One region of the Planococcus sp. TJ-301 genome, then DNA from elsewhere that is predicted to be linked to it. Evidence: predicted binding sites of a transcription regulator. Region 1 holds the regulator's gene; each other region holds the start of a gene.

Region 1 (4,159 bases):
GTTAGAGGAAATGGGCTTTGAAATCGAAGCATCCCACCACGAAGTAGCACCAGGCCAGCACGAAATCGACTTTAAATACGCAGATGCTGTCAAAGCATGCGACGATATCCAGACATTCAAATTAGTAGTTAAAACTATTGCTCGGAAACACGGTTTGCATGCAACATTCATGCCAAAACCATTATTCGGCGTCAACGGATCAGGGATGCACATGAACGTTTCCCTATTCAATGGCAACGAGAATGCTTTCTTGGATGAAGACGGCGAAATGAAGTTAAGTGAAACAGCATACCAATTCCTTGCAGGTATCCTTGAGCACGCACAAGGGTTCACAGCGGTTACAAACCCGACTGTCAATTCTTACAAACGCCTAGTGCCTGGCTATGAAGCTCCGTGCTACATTGCTTGGTCTGGACAAAATCGCAGCCCGTTGATCCGTATCCCGGCTTCACGTGGATTGTCAACACGCGTAGAAGTGCGTTCTGTTGATCCGGCTGCAAACCCATACTTGGCAATGGCTGTTTTATTGGCTGCTGGCCTTGACGGCATCAAGAAGAAAATGACGCCACCAAAAGCTGTAGACCGCAATATCTACGCGATGAACAGAAAAGAGCGCGAAGCTGTGGGCATCCAAGACCTTCCGCCAACATTGTACGCAGCACTTCAAGAGCTGCAAAGCAATGAAGTGATGACGAAAGCACTTGGTTCTCACATTCTTAACAACTTTGTGGAAGCGAAAGAAATCGAGTGGGACATGTTCCGCATTGCGGTTCACCCATGGGAGCGCGAGCAATACTTGAAAATGTATTAAGCAAATATAACACACCAGCGCACTTGCACTGGTGTGTTTTTTTTTGCAAACTTTCCAAGCTTCTTATCCACTTGGGTCAGTAAATAAAAGTTTTTTGATTTTGGAAGTTTAGTTTTTCCAGGACTGTGGTATCATTAAGAAGAATTCATAGTACGATTAATAGCCCATACTGAATTTTCTTAGAAAGTAAGAAGATTTTGTGGGGGTGATTAGTTTGACGAAAATTCAAGGGGTTAAAGACCTGCGGAAGTATTTAGATTCTGTAGGATGCCCGAGGACTGAAGAACAAATTAATGAGAGCATCGCAAAAAGGCAGATTCCACATAGCCAGTCCTATGCCAATACAATCTTTTTTGACGTGAGGCATATCGATTGGTGGATATCGCAACAGCAAAAAGTCGAAAGCAAAAATTGAATACGATCTTCAGAATACCGGTACCCCGAATTCGGCTCATTATGAGTCCGTATTCGGGGTTTTCCCTATTTACCAGAGCGTTTACTCCAAAAAGAATGGACAACTCGCCCCGCAAATGGTGTATGATAGACAGAAGCAAAAACCATTCTGCTTTAGAGGAGGCCGATGCATGAAAACTTTCCAAGTTGAATTCTATTTTGACCAAGGCAATACGATTGTCCTGACAGTATATGCTGAAAACAAAGAATCAGCATTGCGCAATATTCCGACTCACGGCACGTTTGAAATCACGGACCAGGACAACGACCGCCTATACCGTATTACTATCACACAAGTAAAATACATTATGGTCTATGAATTATGAGGCCTGAAGCATCGCGTTTTAACGGATGCTTTTTTTATGCCTAAAATTAGAAGAGGAGCTGGCTAGGTGGAATTTAAAGGATCGAGTGTTTACGACGATAAGGATTTTTTAGCGGGTTTTTTGAAACGGAGAGAGCGCAAGGAAAGCCCGAATAACGCGATAGAGAAACCGATTATCTGTGACCTAATGGGTGAAGTCGAAGGGAAAGCAATCTTGGACCTCGGTTGTGGAGACGGTAAATTTGGCAATGAACTGCTCGGCTCTGGAGCAGCATCCTATACGGGAATAGAAGGCTCAAGGGAGATGGCATTGCTGGCAAGTAGAGCAACGGCACAGCTGGGTGGCAAGATACATATAGCGGACCTTGAATCGTTTCAAGCAAAGGGTTCAGAATACGATTTGATTGTCTCGCGGTTTGTCATCCATTACTTGACGGATATCAGACACTTGTTCAAGGAAATCAATCAAGCATTGGTGCTGGACGGTAAATTCATTTTCACTGTACAGCACCCATTGACCACTTCGTCGTTTGCGAGTAAAGCGCAAGGCGAACGCAGAGGTGATTGGGTGGTCGATGATTATTTCAAGGAAGGCGAGCGCGGTGAGCCCTGGATAAGCAAGACAGTCGTCAAGCATCACCGAACGACAGAAACCTACTTTACAGCGCTAATAGAAGCCGGATTTGCTGTAACTGCCCTCAGGGAAGGAAAGCCGGTCCCTACAAATTTCGAATCCGCAGCAGAGTTTGAACGGCGGGAGCGCATTCCGTTGATGTTGATTTTGTCTGCCCAAAAGGTAGGAAACTAAAAAAGGCGCCGAGAGAAATTCTCTCGGCGTCTTTATGTGTCATGATTAATGTAGTTGGCGGTAAACTCCGACCACTTTTCCAAGGATGGAGACCTGGTCTACGATGATTGGATCCATCGATGAATTTTCAGGCTGCAGGCGGAAATAATTGTCTTCTTTGAAAAATCGTTTGACTGTCGCTTCGTCATCAGCGGTCATAGCTACCACGATGTCGCCATTGTTAGCGGTTTGCTGCTGTTTCACTACGACATAGTCACCATTCAGGATGCCAGCTTCGATCATACTTTCTCCCATGATTTCCAGCATGAAAATATGGTCGTCCTCAGTTCCGTATGACTGGGGAAGCGGGAAATACTCTTCCACATTCTCGATCGCCGTGATCGGAACGCCAGCCGTTACTTTACCGACAAGCGGTACATGAAGGACCGGGCTTTTTTCAACCAGTGAATCATCAGTGCTGATAATTTCAATTGCTCTCGGTTTTGTCGGGTCGCGGCGGATCAAGCCTTTGCTTTCAAGGCGGGCAAGATGGCCATGGACAGTCGAGCTTGATGCCAAGCCAACTGCCTCTCCAATTTCACGGACGGAAGGCGGGTAGCCTTTGGCCCGGACTTCGTCTTTTATGAATGACAAAATATCTTCTTGGCGTTTCGATACTTTTTTCAACAGTTTCACCTCTTTTTAATAGTTCAGCATGTTTTCTATCAATAGTATACCAACTTGGGATATGAAATGCAAACATAGGTTCGAATTTATTTGTTGACAAAAACACTTGTTCGCATTAAAGTAAGAACATACATTCCGAACACACATTCTTAGGAGGCGGTTCTTATGACATTCATCCAAAAAAATTCTTACCTGACAGTACTCTTTCTTCTGATTCTATCTTTTTCATTCTATTCGGTTTTCACCCATAACGCGCAGGAAGATCAAATGAGCCTAGTGCAAGTCGAACAAGGCGATACTTTGTGGACACTTGCGGAGTCATTCAGCGGCAATACCCCCCATCAGGAGTGGATTGAAGAAATCATGAAGGAGAATGGCTTAAGCACTCCGAAGATCATTGCTGGACAATCAATCAAAATCCCCAGCGAACAACTAAAATTCGCCCCAGACGAAACCACCAAACTGGCGGGTGATGCAGAATGAAGAAGTCTGCGTTAATTTATTGCCGCGTCAGCACCACGAAAGACACCCAGGAAAGTTCACTTGAACGGCAGGAAGAAGAATTATTGAAATTCGCATTTGCGCAAGGATACATTGTTTCAGACATCTTTAAAGATCAGCACAGCGGCTACGAAATGGACCGGGAAGGGCTCTTGGAGATGCTCAACGTCATTAAAACCGATAAAGTTTCAGCGGTTTTCATTCAGGATGAAACCCGTCTTGGCCGTGGCCATGCTCGGATCGCGCTGCTTCACGTCATGAAAAAATATGGCGTGGAGGTTTTTACATTGACCGATCAAGGTCCCATTGCATTAAATGATATGGACGACATGGTCCTGGAGATTTTAGCGGTTGTTGAAGAATATCAGCGCAAAATACATAATGCCAAAATCAAACGTGGCATGAAGCGCGCTGTTGAAAATGGCTACAAGCCTGAACGCAATCTAAAAGGCAGGGGCAACCCCGATGGACGGGAGCGCTTAGACTTGCCGATCGATCAGATTGTCAGCCTGAAACAGAACGGGCTGACGTTCCATGAAATTGCGGTAACGCTGCAAGGCTTCGGTTATCAGGCAAGCAAAGCAACCGTCCACAG
Region 2 (4,159 bases), 1.1 Mb from region 1:
TTAGCTTAGCACCTGTGAATGAAGAATTGGAATTACTCTATAACTGGACGGATGAAATAGTAGAGTATAGGCTACATGCTTATTTTGAGAGAAAAGCAAAGAATTTAATTCAGAGCAAAACAGCAAGGTTTTAAAGTTTTAGTCTATATTCAATAAAAGTAAAAAAACTGAGTTCTCTTTTGAGAGCCCAGTTTTTTATTTATAAACGAAGTTTAGATTAGTCTTCCCAAAGTTCTTCCATCAACTCTTCAATCTCTTTTCTTCTCTTCTCGGTTTCTTCTTTAAGGATAATCACCTGATCTCCGTTGATCTCGACAAAGTCGCCCGGTTCAGCTGATTCAGGGAAGATGCTCTTTTTGAAGTCTTGGGTAATCCCATCAATCTCCACTACTGCGATATCCTCTTCAAACCGATCGATGATTCCTTTTATCGGTTTCATCGTCATTTTACCGTCGCGACAGTTATTTTGGTTCCTGTCGAAGTGAAGATGATATTGCCCTTTTGATCGGTCCGATAAACAAGAGATTTGTAGGGCTTATATCGGTTCAACACTTCGGCAGTCGGATGGCCATAGGCATTCTTGCCGACACTGATAACCGCATATTTCGGTTTCACCATTTTGAGGAAATCTGCATTGGATGAGGTTTTCGCCCCATGATGTCCAACTTTAATAACATCTGCAAGAAGTGTCTGCTTGGCTTTTACCATGTCACTCTCCGAAGCTTTTTCCGCATCCCCTGTGAACAAAAACTTGTTCTGGTTGTATGTGACATGCAACACAGCGCTCCAGTTATTCAGATCGCTCTTGCCATATTCTCGGACCGGTCCTACGAATTTCGCGGTAACTGTCTTTAGTGGTAGCTTCACACCCACTTTTGCCGTTTTGATTGTTAGTTTCTCTGCCTTCACGGCTTTCAAGAAGTTGGCATAAGCATCAGTGGTATGCGCTACCTTAGGTGCGTAGACTGATTCCACCCGGTAAGCTTTCAAGACTTCATCCAAGCCACCTAAGTGATCGGCATCGGGATGCGTGGAGATCATGATTTCGATGTCGTCCACTTTCATTTTCTTCAGGTAGGCGATGACTTCATCGCCTTGCCCTTGGCGTCCACCGTCTATCAACACATCTTCTCCACCAGGCATCTTGATATAGGTAGCGTCTCCTTGCCCAACGTTGATGAAATGGACTTTCATTGTAGGCGTTGCTGCGATGGAAGGTGACGGTACGGAAACAATCCCAACCAAGAGAACCAGTGCCATAAAAATGCTCGTAATATTTTTCAACTAATCTCCTTCTTTCCTGTAAGTTATATATACCCTCATCATAAGTCATAGATGGTGTTTCAACAATATAATTCTTTAGACCGAATGAGAGTGGATTGTTCCCGGACATTTCGTGGTATAGAATAAGAACAAATGTTCTTGTTTTAAGGAGTGGTTGATATGAAAACAGAGGAATTGCCCGAACGCATCATTGCCTGCATCGATATGCGCAGTTTCTATGCCAGCTGTGCAGCCATCGAGGCCGGGTTAGATCCGATGGAGGCGTATATTGCAGTGGTAGGCAATCAGGAGCGTAAAGGCAGCGTTGTGCTGGCTGCTTCTCCCAGGATGAAAAAGGAATTCGGCGTCCGCACCGGAACGCGACTTTTCGAAATACCAGGTGATTCGCGGATTCGACTCTTGGAACCGAAGATGGAGTTTTTCCTCAAGGTGTCGATGGCGATTACGGAATTGCTGGGGAAGTTTGTTCCAACGGAGTGTATCCACGTCTACAGCGTAGATGAGAGTTTTATCGATTTTACCGATGTCCAAAAGTTATGGGGGAAGCCAGACGTTCTGATCACGCACATCCAGGATGCCATCATACGACAGTTCGGGTTGCCATCTGCCGTAGGTGTCGGGCCGAATATGCTGCTGGCGAAGCTTGCGCTTGATTTGGAAGCGAAGAAGACCGGCTTTGCCAAATGGGGCTACGACGACGTACCGAAAAAGCTCTGGCCGGTTACGCCTCTCAGCAAAATGTGGGGCATCGGTTCCCGGACCGAGTACAACCTGAACAACATGGGCATCTTCTCGGTCGGGGACCTTGCCTGCGCGGATGTGAGCCGGCTTGAAGCGCAGTTCGGCATCCTGGGCCACCAGCTTTATCAGCATGCTAACGGCATTGATCTGTCGGAACTCGGTGCTCCGCTTGTGGAAGGGCAAGTCAGCTATGGTAAGGGACAGATCCTCTACCGCGATTACATCGAAGTGGAAGACATCATGACGATCATTCTGGAAATGTGTGAGGCTGTGGCTATGCGGGCGCGCCAGGCGGGGCGGGCAGGGCGCACGATTCAGTTAGGCGTCGGCTACAGCAAGACGGCTTTCGGTGGTGGCTTTTCCCGTTCGCGTTCGATGGACGATGCGACGAATGAGACGATGCGAATCTACCGCGTATGCCAGGCGCTGTTCCATGAGCATTATATTGGCAAGCCGGTCCGTCAGATTTCGTTGTCCATCCACAATCTGGAAGAGGAGTCTTCCATGCAGCTAAGTTTGTTCGAGGACCGTAAATGGGAGAACCGGAAGCTGGGGGCAGCGATGGACAACATACGGAATCGTTACGGGTATGCAGCCATCTATCGGGCAGTGTCTGGCACGGAGGCGGGGACGGCGGTTGCCAGAACTAAATTGATTGGTGGGCATAAGAAATGAACGAAAAAAAGCCGAGCAAAGTTTGCTCAGATCTAAACAAAGAAGTGTATTTAAATTAGTGGAATTAAATATTTTAAATTTTATTATTAGCTTTTACAGATTTGTTAGCATTGAGATTTCCATAAGAATTCAATGCGTTTTCTTTAATAGATTCTTCAAAATAAAGTTCGTATAGCATGTCAGATAAACTAATCATTACGGAAGGTTTTCCATTTAAAAAGAAGTTAGCAATAGTATTCACTAAGGTATTGGTAACTAAAAAAATCCCTCCGACATTACTACTATTAATTGATTAAATTTTTAAACCAGTTAGTCAATATAGGTATCTCATCATTATAAACTGTAGCAATGACATTATTTCCATCTGTTATGATCAGGGAATCCAAAGGTACATTATTTGCCTCTACAACTTCAGATATTCCACTAGCCGGCCAGTTAGTTCCACACAAAAATGGTGGCTCTGCTCCAACTAAAAATCTTGAAGGGTCTTTTTCTAGCTGTGAAATCAACATATGGTTGAGATTATAACCTTCAAATTCATACACTTGATTATTTACTTCTGCGATAATTGTTAATTTATATATTGGGGTTCTAAACAATCGTTTGTGTTCTTTAATGTCAGGTTTAATCTTAAAATTCACTTCTTTTAGTTTCAGTGATTTCGTTTTTTCTACATGAAAAGTTGCTTGATCTAAATTCATATGTACTTCCATAGTCTCAGTCCTTTATTAGCATTTTGTTGTTTCATAATTCGGTCCGTTTGTTGAAGATTACAGGAAAGCCAAGTGGTGGCCATGCACGCGGCAGGCGCAGATTTACCGACTATCGCGCAGCAAACCGGCCATCAATCACTTGAAACGTTAAATCAGCACTATTTGACAGTATCTGAGATAACCTTAGATAAATATCTATAGGAATAGGATAGACTGGCAATAAGTTGAGAACCTAAAAAAAAGAATGGGCTGCTGAAGATAGAGAAGCCTTTCTTGTTTTGTTAACGTATTTAGTGATAGAAAACCTTAATCTGGTTATGACTGACCTTCTTATATATAATCGTCCGTGTCATGGAATATTGCAGATTTCTTTTCTTCTGCAAATTTGACCCAACGACTGAAACCCTCTAGTACACTTGTCGGTGCTATTGTAATTTTAAAATATAGAATTAATTTATGTGCTAAAATCATTTGAATATTTACGGCGAAGAAAAGAATTCGTGCTTCAAGATAAGGTTTCCGTTCAAAAGAATTGTAAGTAAAACTGCCGTCTTCCTTTTCAGTTCCATAAGAAATATAAGTTGAAGGGTTGAAGTGAACATATGTATTAAACATTTCATAAATAGCATGATAAACAATTTTATTATGAGTTGTATCAGCTAACACGGACATATTTCTAAGGTGTATAGGTACTTTTATTTTCTTATTACTATACTCGAATCTCAAGTTTTCAAAATAATCTTCTT
Region 3 (4,159 bases), 440 kb from region 1:
CGACGCCCGGCATCAAAAAAATGCTTATATGGACGCGCACAGCGGAAATCCAGACAAATGACGAGAGAAGCGGGGTTATAATATGGCAGACATCTACTTTGACGAACGCTACGGACGTTTATTCGAAAAAATTGAAGCAGGGCACTTTGAGGTGTTTGAATTTCTGCATGAGTCTGGTGCGATCCGGCATTCGTTCATCAAGCGTGAAATCCCCGTGCCGTTTTCTGGACGGCAATATTATGATCTCGTGACGCCATACGGCTACGGCGGTCCACAAATCCTGCATTGCGCAGCAGGCAAAAAGGCAGAACTGGTGCAGGCGTTTGAAGGAGCGTTTCAGCGTTATTGCGCCGACAACGATGTTGTCAGCGAATTCGTACGCTTCCATCCGGTGCTCCAAAATGCACAAGACTTCCTGGCGTGCTACGACGTCGTGTACTTGCGCGATACCGTGGGAACGAACCTGGAAGACGCCGAGGCGTCCATCGACTTGGAATTCTCCAAATCGACGCGCAAGAACATCCGCCAGGCGCTGAAGTCCGGCGTCGAATACCGGACAGTATTGAATCCGCAGGACCTCAGCGCGTTCAAACGCATTTATTACGCGACAATGGAACGCAATCAAGCCCATTCGTTTTACTATTTCGGCGATGATTATTTCGAAGACTTGATGGCATTGTTAGGCGGCAACGTGTTATTGGTTGAAGTGCTCTATGGCGGGCAAGTCATTGGCGCGGGGCTGAATTTCATTTACGGAAAACTGGCGCATACGCATTTATCTGGCACGCTTGCAGAGTTCAATCACCTGTCGGCCGCATCGGTGTTGAATTATGCGCTGGCTTTATGGGGAATCGAGCACGATGTGGCATTGATCCACGGCGGCGGAGGCCGGTCGAACAGCCCGGACGACAGCCTGTATCTATTCAAAAAGCAGTTCGGCCGACAAACCGCTTTTAAATTTTACACCGGCAGGAGAATATGGAACCGAGCGGTCTACCACGAATTATGTGGTCGGCTGGAGGCTGGAGGGGAACCGGAGTTTTTCCCGGCTTACCGCTCCGAAACGATCCGCACGCAAGAATTCGACCGGGTTTGAGCTTGCTGGTTTGCAGGATACTCAGTCACCTATTATAACTTCCTTAACACACTTGCAGGACACGGCTAAATCATGCCGTATCCTGTTTTTTTTGATGTCCATTTGCGGTTGTGATAAAAACCATGCGGTGTTTACGTTGCGGGCAAAACGGTTATTGATTAAGAACAAGTGTTCGTATATGCTGAAGATAATGGCAGCGAGCGATGAGGAAGAAGGGGTTCACATGTATGAAGAGATGGAGCGGCGGCCGATTATTTGCATTGATATGCGCAGCTTTTATGCGAGCTGTGCAGCAGTCGACCTCGGGCTGGATCCGATGACGGCGTGCATCGCGGTGATCGGCAACCAGGAACGGCGTGGCAGCGTGGTGCTTGCGGCGTCGCCGGTGTTGAAAAGGGATTTCGGGGTGCGCACGGGCACACGGTTGTTCGAGATTCCGGACGACCCGCGCATCCAAAAAATCGAGCCGAAGATGGGCTTTTTCCTGAAAGTGTCGATGGAAATCACCAAGCTTTTGGCGCAATATGTGCCGACGGAAGCGATCCATGTCTACAGCGTTGATGAAAGCTTCGTCAACCTCACCGGTACGGAAAAGTTATGGGGGACGCCGGAGACGCTTATTGCTCGCATTCAGGACGACATCATCCGGCAGTTTTCGCTGCCGTCGGCGATTGGCATGGGACCGAATATGCTGTTGGCGAAGCTGGCGCTCGACCTCGAAGCGAAAAAGACAGGCTTTGCGCATTGGACGTTCGAAGACGTAGAGGCGAAGCTCTGGCCAGTCGCGCCGCTCAGCAAGATGTGGGGCATCGGCTCGCGTATGGAAAATACATTGAACGGCATGGGCATCTTTTCGGTCGGCGATTTGGCGCGTGCGGAGCTTACGGAACTTGAAGACGTGTTCGGCATTGTCGGGAACCAACTCTACCATCATGCCTGGGGCATCGATTTGTCGGAACTCGGCGCGCCGCTCGTGGAAGGGCAGGTCAGTTATGGCAAAGGGCAGATTTTGTACCGCGATTACACGACAGTCGAAGAGATTTCCGCGGTGCTGCTGGAAATGGCGGAAGACGTGGCGATGCGCGCCCGCACCGCCGGCAAGGCCGGCCGCACGGTGACGCTCGCCGTCGGCTACAGCAAGCATGCGTTCGGCGGCGGCTTCAACCGGGCACTGACAATGGAAGAGGCGACGAACGACACGCTAAAATTGTATGGCGCGTGCCGGGCGCTGCTAGAGAAATTCTATATCGGGCGCCCGGTCCGCCGTTTGTCCATCACACTCGGCAAACTGGAAGACGAAACGTCGATGCAGCTGAGCTTATTCGAACAGCGCAAATGGCAGACACGGCGCTTAGGTGCTGCGATGGATCAGCTGCGCCAGAAATACGGATCAACAGCAGTGCTGCGCGCGGTTTCGTACACGGAAGCGGGCACTGCACGGGAACGCGCGAAGCTGATCGGCGGCCACAAGGCGGACGGCAATCTCTTTACGCCAGAAGGCTGATTTATTTCAAAAACCGAATTATTTTCTCCTCTTGCTGAATGATTTTTGCTAGAATGAAAAAGATTGAATACATACAATACATACATTACAGCAAGGGGAAAAGAACATGCGCGTATTTTTGGAGTTGGGCTGGTTTTTCAAGGAACGGAAAAAGCAATACGCTATTGGCATTTTCATGCTGCTGATTGTGGCATTCCTCGGTGTTCTGCCGCCGCGCATCATCGGTTTTATCGTCGATGAGATTAGCCGCGGCACCTTGACGGCAAGTTTTCTAGGAAAGTGGCTTGGTGTGCTCGCGGCAGCGGCGCTCGGCATGTACGTTCTGCGCTATGCTTGGAGGCTGATGATATTCGGTTCGGCGGTCATCCTGGCGCGTGATTTGCGCGAGAACTTGTTCCGCCATTTCACGCGGATGTCGCCTTCGTTCTACCAGAAGCGCCGCGTCGGAGATTTGATGGCGCACGCGACGAATGATTTGCAGGCGGTGCAGCTAACGGCCGGCGCAGGCGTATTGACGCTTGTCGATTCGATTGCGACAGGCGGCTTCGTCATTGCCGCCATGGCGCTGACAATCAGCTGGAAACTGACGCTGATCGTTTTGCTGCCGCTGCCGTTTATGGCATATATGACCAATTATTACGGCAAAATGATGCACGAGTGTTTCCACGGAGCACAAGCTTCTTTTTCCGGGCTCAACGACAAGACACAGGAAAGCATATCCGGCATGAAAGTGATCAAGACCTTCGGCCAAGAGAAGCAAGACATCGAAGATTTCAAGCGGCTGTCCGGCGAAGTAGTGGATGAAAACATCCGTGTGGCGAAAGTCGACTCGCTGTTCGATCCGACAATTTCGGCCATCATCGGCGTCTGTTACTTGCTGGCAATCGGTTTCGGTTCGTATTTCGTGGTCGGCGGCGAGATGACAATCGGCGATTTGATCGCCTTTACCGCTTATCTCGGTTTGCTCGTCTGGCCAATGCTGGCGTTCGGATGGCTTTTTAATATTGTCGAACGCGGGCGCGCTTCATATGACCGCATCCGTGAGCTGCTGGCGCAGCCCGCTGAAATCGATGACCGCGAAGATGCCATTGACCGGCGGCCGACAGGCGATATCGAGTTCTCACTCCAGAAGTTCCAGTTCACTGGCGATGAACGCTCGGCGCTCCGGGACATCCATTTCACCATCAAGCGCGGCGAAACGCTCGGCATCGCCGGCAAGACAGGATCCGGAAAATCGGCAATCCTGCGTTTGTTGCTGCGGGAGTTTGACAATTACGAAGGCGACATCACATTCGATGGCGTATCTATCAACCGCTATAAAAAGCAGCGGCTGCGCGAAGCGATCGGCTATGTTCCGCAGGATCATTTCCTGTTTTCAGCGACAGTGGCCGGCAATATCGCGTTTGCCCGTCCAGATGCTTCTATAGAAGAAATCCACCAAGCGGCGAAGCTTGCGCATATCCACGATGACATCCTGAACTTCACGTTCGGCTATGACACCGTTGTCGGAGAGCGGGGCGTATCGCTGTCAGGCGGACAAAAGCAGCGGATTTCCATTG

What was found. The regulator LexA, encoded in region 1, represses DNA repair genes until DNA is damaged. The targets are predictions, from matches to a motif close to CGAACATATGTTCG.
Region 2: AC4EHJ_RS09545 (Y-family DNA polymerase) is a predicted target of LexA. The motif match lies at 1,410-1,423, and genes of this name have one in related genera.
Region 3: AC4EHJ_RS02315 (Y-family DNA polymerase) is a predicted target of LexA. The motif match lies at 1,258-1,271, and genes of this name have one in related genera.

What each region holds. Positions count from the first base shown of each region.
Region 1 covers NZ_JBZDOH010000001.1:892,385-896,543, reverse strand. The annotation lists gene glnA (type I glutamate--ammonia ligase) at 1-811, shown strand, start outside; gene AC4EHJ_RS04640 (hypothetical protein) at 1,026-1,226, shown strand; gene AC4EHJ_RS04635 (hypothetical protein) at 1,396-1,590, shown strand; gene AC4EHJ_RS04630 (class I SAM-dependent methyltransferase) at 1,657-2,397, shown strand; gene lexA (transcriptional repressor LexA) at 2,443-3,063, opposite strand; gene yneA (cell division suppressor protein YneA) at 3,229-3,546, shown strand; gene AC4EHJ_RS04615 (YneB family resolvase-like protein) at 3,543-4,159, shown strand, end outside.
Region 2 covers NZ_JBZDOH010000001.1:1,954,902-1,959,060, reverse strand. The annotation lists gene AC4EHJ_RS09560 (DEAD/DEAH box helicase family protein) at 1-134, shown strand, start outside; gene AC4EHJ_RS09555 (DUF3006 domain-containing protein) at 218-439, opposite strand; gene AC4EHJ_RS09550 (ComEC/Rec2 family competence protein) at 442-1,260, opposite strand; gene AC4EHJ_RS09545 (Y-family DNA polymerase) at 1,444-2,700, shown strand; gene AC4EHJ_RS09540 (hypothetical protein) at 2,985-3,401, opposite strand; gene AC4EHJ_RS09535 (DUF5677 domain-containing protein) at 3,744-4,159, opposite strand, start outside.
Region 3 covers NZ_JBZDOH010000001.1:451,937-456,095, forward strand. The annotation lists gene AC4EHJ_RS02310 (GNAT family N-acetyltransferase) at 83-1,096, shown strand; gene AC4EHJ_RS02315 (Y-family DNA polymerase) at 1,320-2,600, shown strand; gene AC4EHJ_RS02320 (ABC transporter transmembrane domain-containing protein) at 2,707-4,159, shown strand, end outside.